DNA from 2 places in the Pseudoalteromonas sp. APC 3358 genome. Region 1 is predicted to be linked to the other one. Evidence: predicted binding sites of a transcription regulator. Region 1 holds the regulator's gene; the other holds the start of a gene.

Evidence for each region. The regulator NrdR, encoded in region 1, represses ribonucleotide reductase genes. The targets are predictions, from matches to a motif close to AAACACNANATNTNGTGTTT.
Region 2: the regulator NrdR is predicted to act here: its motif matches at 1,698-1,717, upstream of nrdA (class 1a ribonucleoside-diphosphate reductase subunit alpha).

The regions. Positions count from the first base shown of each region.
Region 1 is NZ_JASDCE010000020.1:23,528-27,154, forward strand. It holds gene glyA (serine hydroxymethyltransferase) at 1-902, shown strand, start outside; gene nrdR (transcriptional regulator NrdR) at 1,271-1,720, shown strand; gene ribD (bifunctional diaminohydroxyphosphoribosylaminopyrimidine deaminase/5-amino-6-(5-phosphoribosylamino)uracil reductase RibD) at 1,886-3,010, shown strand; gene QL995_RS20580 (riboflavin synthase) at 3,037-3,627, shown strand, end outside.
Region 2 is NZ_JASDCE010000007.1:49,603-53,229, forward strand. It holds gene ubiG (bifunctional 2-polyprenyl-6-hydroxyphenol methylase/3-demethylubiquinol 3-O-methyltransferase UbiG) at 38-748, shown strand; gene QL995_RS12265 (HAD-IA family hydrolase) at 748-1,428, shown strand; gene nrdA (class 1a ribonucleoside-diphosphate reductase subunit alpha) at 1,837-3,627, shown strand, end outside.

The DNA.
Region 1 (3,627 bases):
TGAGCTTAGCTCATGGTGGTCACTTAACTCACGGTTCTCACGTAAGCTTCTCTGGTAAGCTTTACAATGCAATCCAATACGGACTAGATGAAGCAACTGGCGAAATTGATTACGCACAAGTTGAAGCACTAGCACTTGAGCACAAACCAAAAATGATTATTGGTGGTTTCTCAGCGTACTCAGGTATTGTTGATTGGGCTAAGTTCCGTGAAATTGCTGACAAAATCGGTGCTTATCTGTTTGTTGACATGGCTCACGTTGCGGGTTTAATTGCGGCAGGCGTTTACCCAAGCCCTGTTCCTCATGCACACGTTGTAACTACAACTACGCATAAAACACTTGCAGGCCCTCGTGGTGGTTTGATTATTTCTGCATGTGGCGATGAAGCAATCTACAAAAAGCTTAACAGCGCTGTTTTCCCTGGTGGCCAAGGCGGTCCTTTATGTCATGTTATTGCAGCAAAAGCAGTGGCATTTAAAGAAGCACTTCAACCAGAGTTTAAAGTATACCAAACACAAGTTGTTAAAAACGCAAAAGCAATGGTTGCTGTAATGCAAGAGCGCGGCTACAAAATCGTTTCTGACAAAACTGAAAACCACTTATTTTTACTTGATTTAATCGATAAAGATATCACTGGTAAAGATGCAGATGCTGCCCTAGGCAACGCTAACATCACAGTAAATAAAAATTCAGTACCGAACGATCCACGCTCACCATTTGTAACATCTGGTTTGCGTATTGGTTCTCCTGCAATTACTCGTCGTGGTTTTACTGAAGTAGAATCAAAAGAGCTTGCTGGCTGGATTTGTGACGTACTAGATAACATCACTGATGAATCTGTACAGGCGCAAGTTAAAGAAAAAGTAAAAGCAATTTGTGCAAAATTACCTGTTTACGCTTAATTGCATAAGCGGCAGTAATTTAGATCACATAAGCTAGGGGCCTGTTTATCTTTCGAGGTTTAATTTGCAGTAGTATGTTTGGCTTTTAGGCAAGGCAGAGTCTATGTAGTGTGGTTACTCCACACAAATAGGCGATAACACAGCATAAATGCCAAACATGCACTGCCCTCGGGTTCGTCCTAGGGGCGATTTACTCTTTGTTGCTCGATTTTTACTTAGCCCACTAGGTTACAAACCTCGAGCCGCGATTAAATCACCCCTAGATAGAACAAATTTAATTCTGAAAGGTCAACAGGCCCTATTTTTTTGCTAAGATAAAAGACCGCTATTTAGCGGTCTTTTTTGTTTTAAAACGGAAGTACCGAGTTATGCATTGTCCATTTTGTACCGCAAAAGATACTAAAGTTATTGACTCACGCCTTGTTGGCGGAGGCCATCAAGTTCGCAGGCGTCGTGAGTGTAACGACTGCCACGAGCGCTTTACTACATTTGAAGGCGCTGAACTGGTTATGCCTCGTGTTATTAAACAAGACGGCAGCCGCGAACCATTTAACGAAGATAAATTATTAAATGGCTTAAATCGCGCACTCGAAAAACGCCCAGTGAGCACAGAGCAAGTAGACGAAGTAGTGAATATAATAAAATCGCAACTACGCGCAACGGGTGAGCGAGAAATTTCAAGCCATTTGGTGGGTGAATGCATTATGGAAGCCCTCAAAAAGCTCGATAAAGTAGCGTACGTAAGGTTTGCCTCTGTTTATCGCTCGTTTGAAGATATACGCGAATTTGGCGAAGAAATTGCCCGCTTAGGGGAGTAATACCAATTTTATTAAAAACATGATCATTCTATCGCATTAAATAGCGCACTCACTGCGTTAAAAATTATTCATATAGAACAACTATATGTCATAATTTCGCCTTGTTATTGCGCTATTTTCTTAGCGCTATAATAGACCACTTATTTAACGCAATTGGTATAATAAATGCTTAACCAAGTTCCTTTTACAGAACATGATGAAATGTATATGGCACGCGCCATAGAGCTTGCCAAAAAAGGCCGGTTTACTACCACGCCTAACCCTAATGTTGGCTGTGTATTAGTTAAAAATAATCAAATAATTGGTGAGGGTTTTCATCAATTAGCAGGTCAAGGCCATGCTGAAGTAAATGCACTGGCAATAGCTGGTAATAGTGCACAAGGTGCAACTGCTTATGTAACGCTTGAACCGTGTAGTCATTATGGGCGTACGCCACCGTGTGCTGAAGGCTTAAAAAAGGCGGGCGTTGTAAAAGTAATTGCCGCTATGGTTGATACAAACCCACAAGTTGCAGGCAAAGGCCTTAAAATACTGAGCGATGCCGGTATTGAAGTTGCTTATGGATTACTTGAATCACAAGCTCGCGCACTTAACGTTGGCTTTTTTAAGCGAATGGAACAAGGCTTACCTTATGTGACCTGTAAAATGGCAGCAAGCATAGATGGTAAAACAGCGCTTAAAAATGGGCAAAGTAAGTGGATCACAAGTCTCGCTGCTCGCCAAGACGTACAATTATATCGAGCGCAAAGCTGCGCTATTTTAACCGGTGCCGATACCGTGTTAGTAGACGATGCTAAACTTAATGTGCGACTAAGCGAGTTGCCTTGCACGTTACCTACCGATTTACCGCTTCGCCAGCCCGTGCGTGTTATAATTGATTCACAGAATCGTTTAACGCCCAACCTTGCTTTATTTAAAATCCAAAGTGATGTAATAATATTTACGACTAAGGTTGATAAATCACTGCAATGGCCGCATTTTGTAAAGCATATTGAAGTAAGTGAAAGTAACGGCAAAGTTGATTTACAGGCTGTTTTAGAAAAGCTTGGGCAACTGCAGTTTAATAATGTTTGGCTTGAGAGCGGAGCAACACTTGCTGGTAAAATGACAGAGCTTGATTTAGTTGACGAGTTTGTTTTTTATTTAGCGCCTAAATTAATGGGCCATGATGCAAAAAGTTTAGTTAATTTTCCTGAATTGACGAGTATGCAAAACACCGTTGATTTAACATTTAATGAATGTGCGCGCATTGGTGACGATTTACGTATCACCGCGTTAAAAACTCATTAAAATCACTTAATAAAAAGAGTAGCGCTATGTTTACTGGGATAATAGAAGCCACAGGCAAAATTGCTTTATTACAAAAAAAACAAGGCGACTTAGCCATTCGTATCCAAAGTGCTGACCTTGATATGGAAGACGTAAAGCTAGGCGACAGCATTGCAACCAATGGCGTTTGCTTAACCGTAGTTGATAAACATATTGACGGTTTTAGTGCTGATTTATCTAACGAGACGATTGGTTTAACCGGTTTTGCTCATTATGCTTTAGGGCAAACGGTGAATCTTGAAAAAGCCATGCAACCTGTTTCGCGTTTAGGCGGTCATTTAGTATCTGGCCATGTTGATGGCATAGCAACTATTACAAGCATTACAGCAAACGCTCGAGCAACAGAATATTGGCTTACAACCGAAGAAAATTTAATGAAATACATCCCGTACAAAGGTTCGGTATGTATTGATGGTATAAGCCTGACAGTAAACGCTGTAGAAGGTAATAAATTCAAATTAACAATTGTTCCACATACGAGTGAGCAAACCACAATTGCTCACTTTAAAGTAGGCACTCAAGTTAATTTAGAAGTCGATCAAATTGCACGTTATTTAGAGCGCCTTATAAAAGGTGCA
Region 2 (3,627 bases), on a different contig from region 1:
CCTATATAATGGCCTCAGATTGACGAGGAAGTATTTTATGACCGAACATCAAAATGTAGATCACGCAGAAATAGCAAAATTTGAAGCCATCGCTGAGCGTTGGTGGGACCTAGACGGAGAATTCAAACCTCTTCACGAAATTAACCCGTTACGTTTAGACTTTATAGCAAACAAAACGCAAGGCTTATTCGATAAAGAAACACTCGACGTTGGCTGTGGCGGCGGTATTTTAAGCCAAAGCATGGCGCGTATGGGTGCAAAAGTAACTGGCATCGATATGGGCCAAGAGCCTCTAACCGTTGCTAAGTTGCACAGTTTAGAAACTGGCGTAAATGTAGATTATATAAAAGTGCCTGCAGAAGAGTTTGCAACACAGTACCCTGAGCGCTTTGATGTAATAACGTGTATGGAAATGCTTGAGCACGTTCCCGACCCAGCATCTATCATTCATGCTGTAGCTGCACTTGCCAAACCAGGCGCGGACGTGTTTTTTTCAACCCTGAACAAAACACCTAAAGCATATTTATACGCGATTGTTGGCGCTGAAAAACTCTTAAAAATGGTGCCTGAAGGTACACACGACCATAAAAAGTTTATAAAGCCTGCACAGCTTATTGCATGGGCAGAGCAAGCCGGTTTAAAAGTTCGTGCAAGTACAGGGCTTTCTTATAACCCACTATCAAAGCAATATACGCTCAATAGTGACGTTAGCGTAAATTACATACTTTATTTTGAGAAGTTAGCTTAATGGCTAACTCTCAAGCCCCCCGACCCCTTATTGAATACGATGCATTTTTATTTGATTTAGACGGCACCCTACTCGACACCGCTGATGATTTAGGTGCCGCTTTAAACGCAGTCCTTATTAGCAATAAAATAGAACCTGTTAGTAGTGATATATACCGTCCTGCGGCATCTAACGGCGCAGGCGCATTATTAGAGGCTGGTTTTAAAGAATTATGGGCTAAACAACCCCAAAGCGAGCTTATAAAGCAATTAGTTGACGAGTACGCCACAAACATAGCAAATCACACACGTTGCTTCAGCGGAGTTGAATCGTTACTTATCGCCCTTGATCAGAAAAAGATCAAATGGGGGATCATGACTAATAAACCAGGGTTTTTAACCGATCCTTTAGTGGCAGCTATTCCCGCATTAAAAAATGCCAGTGTAGTAATAAGTGGCGACACATTAGCTGAAGCTAAGCCATCACCTCTACCACTGCTACACTGTGCAAAGTTTATGCAGGTAGAACCAAGCCGTTGTTTATACATTGGTGATGCACAGCGTGACATACAAGCAGGCAAAGCAGCAGGTATGCATACCGCAACGGCACTTTGGGGTTACATCCCAAGTAAAGATGAAGCGATAGCTTGGGAAGCCAATTTTAACTGGCTAAGCCCAATTGATGGTTTTAACCATATATAGTGCTATGTTAATTATTAAACACTATATATTGTGATTGTGTTAGTTTTCACACAAAGCTTGCTGATAAAAAAAGCAGTCAAAATTTATTTTTAAAATGAGTAAATTTAGCAGATCATTAGTTGATTTTTGCATATTTCAACTTAAATGATTGTTCGAAGGTGAGTGTCTACTAACACAAATGCGTTATCCCAAAGTTATCCACAAACAGGGGCAATTATGTCCCTTGCAAAACAACTCAGACCACACTATCTTGTGATCTCTAAATTGAACAACACCAGATATTGTGGCCAAATGTTATTCAATTAAATTCGCCAATACGGTGAAACCTATAATAAATGAGTATGTACCTTGCTTCGGCGAGGCATAAAGCATTGGTCAAAATACATAATTCCCAAGGAATACAGGCAAATGAACCAACAGTTATCTGTAAGCAAACGTGACGGGCGCAAAGAGCCTCTTGATCTGGATAAGATCCATCGCGTTATTGAATGGGCCGCCGAAGGTTTAAGCAACGTTTCGGTTTCGCAAGTTGAATTAAAATCGCACATTCAGTTTTACGACGGTATTCGTACTAAAGACATTCACGAAACCATCATTAAAGCAGCAGCGGATCAGATTTCAAAAGAATCGCCTGATTATCAATACTTAGCTGCACGTTTAGCTGTATTCCATTTACGTAAAAAAGCGTACGGTCAATTTGAGCCACCACGTTTATTTGACCACGTAACAAAAATGGTTGGCGATAAACGCTACGATGCTCACTTATTAGTAGATTACACAGAGCAAGAATTAGACGAGCTTGATGCATATCTTGATCATTCTCGCGATCTTAACTTTAGCTACGCGGCTGTAAAACAGCTTGAAGGTAAGTATCTCGTTCAAAACCGTGTATCGGGTGAAATCTACGAAAGTGCACAGTTTTTATATATTTTAGTAGCAGCGAGCTTATTCTCTGACTACCCACGTGAAACACGCGTTTCTTACATTAAGCGCTTTTACGACGCAGTATCGTTATTTAAAATATCTCTACCAACGCCAATTATGTCGGGTGTACGTACACCTACTCGCCAGTTTAGCTCGTGTGTATTAATTGAATGTGGCGACAGCCTTGATTCAATCAATGCAACGTCGTCAGCTATTGTTAAATACGTTTCACAACGCGCAGGTATTGGTATTAATGCTGGTCGAATTCGTGCGCTAGGTAGCCATATTCGTAACGGCGAAGCGTACCACACAGGTTGTATTCCTTTTTATAAGCACTTTCAAACAGCTGTTAAAAGTTGTTCGCAAGGTGGTGTACGTGGCGGCGCTGCAACATTGTTCTACCCGCTTTGGCATTTAGAAGTAGAGAACCTACTTGTACTTAAAAATAACCGTGGTGTAGACGATAACCGCGTTCGCCACCTAGATTACGGCGTACAGTTTAATAAACTAATGTACTCTCGTTTAATTAAAGACGACTACATTACGTTATTTAGCCCATCAGATGTGCCTGGTCTTTACGATGCATTTTTTGAAGACCAAGCTGAGTTTGACGCGCTTTACGTAAAATACGAACAAGACGAATCGATTCGTAAAAAACGCATTAAAGCGATTGAGCTTTTCTCTATGTTTGCGCAAGAGCGTGCAAGTACAGGTCGTATTTATTTACAAAATGTGGACCACTGTAATACACATAGCCCGTTCATTGCTAAAGTTGCGCCTATTCGCCAATCTAACTTATGTTTAGAAATTGCATTGCCAACTAAGCCACTTAATAACGTAAATGACGAAGAAGGCGAAATTGCCCTTTGTACACTCTCTGCGTTTAACTTAGGTGCAATAGAATCACTTGATGAGCTTGAAGAGCTAGCTGAACTTGCAGTACGCGCACTTGATAACTTACTTGATTTCCAAGACTACCCAGTACCGGCTGCTAAAAATGCAACTATGGGTCGTCGAACGTTAGGTATAGGCGTGATTAACTACGCATACTACCTAGCTAAAAACGGTAAGCGTTATTCAGATGGCAGCGCAAATGCACTGACTCATAAAACATTTGAAGCGATTCAATACTACTTGATGAAAGCATCAAACGAGCTTGCTAAAGAGCGTGGTGCCTGTCCTAAGTTTAACGAAACAACGTATTCACAAGGCATTATGCCAACAGATACGTACAAACGTGATTTAGATAAAATTTGTGATGAGCCACTTCATCTT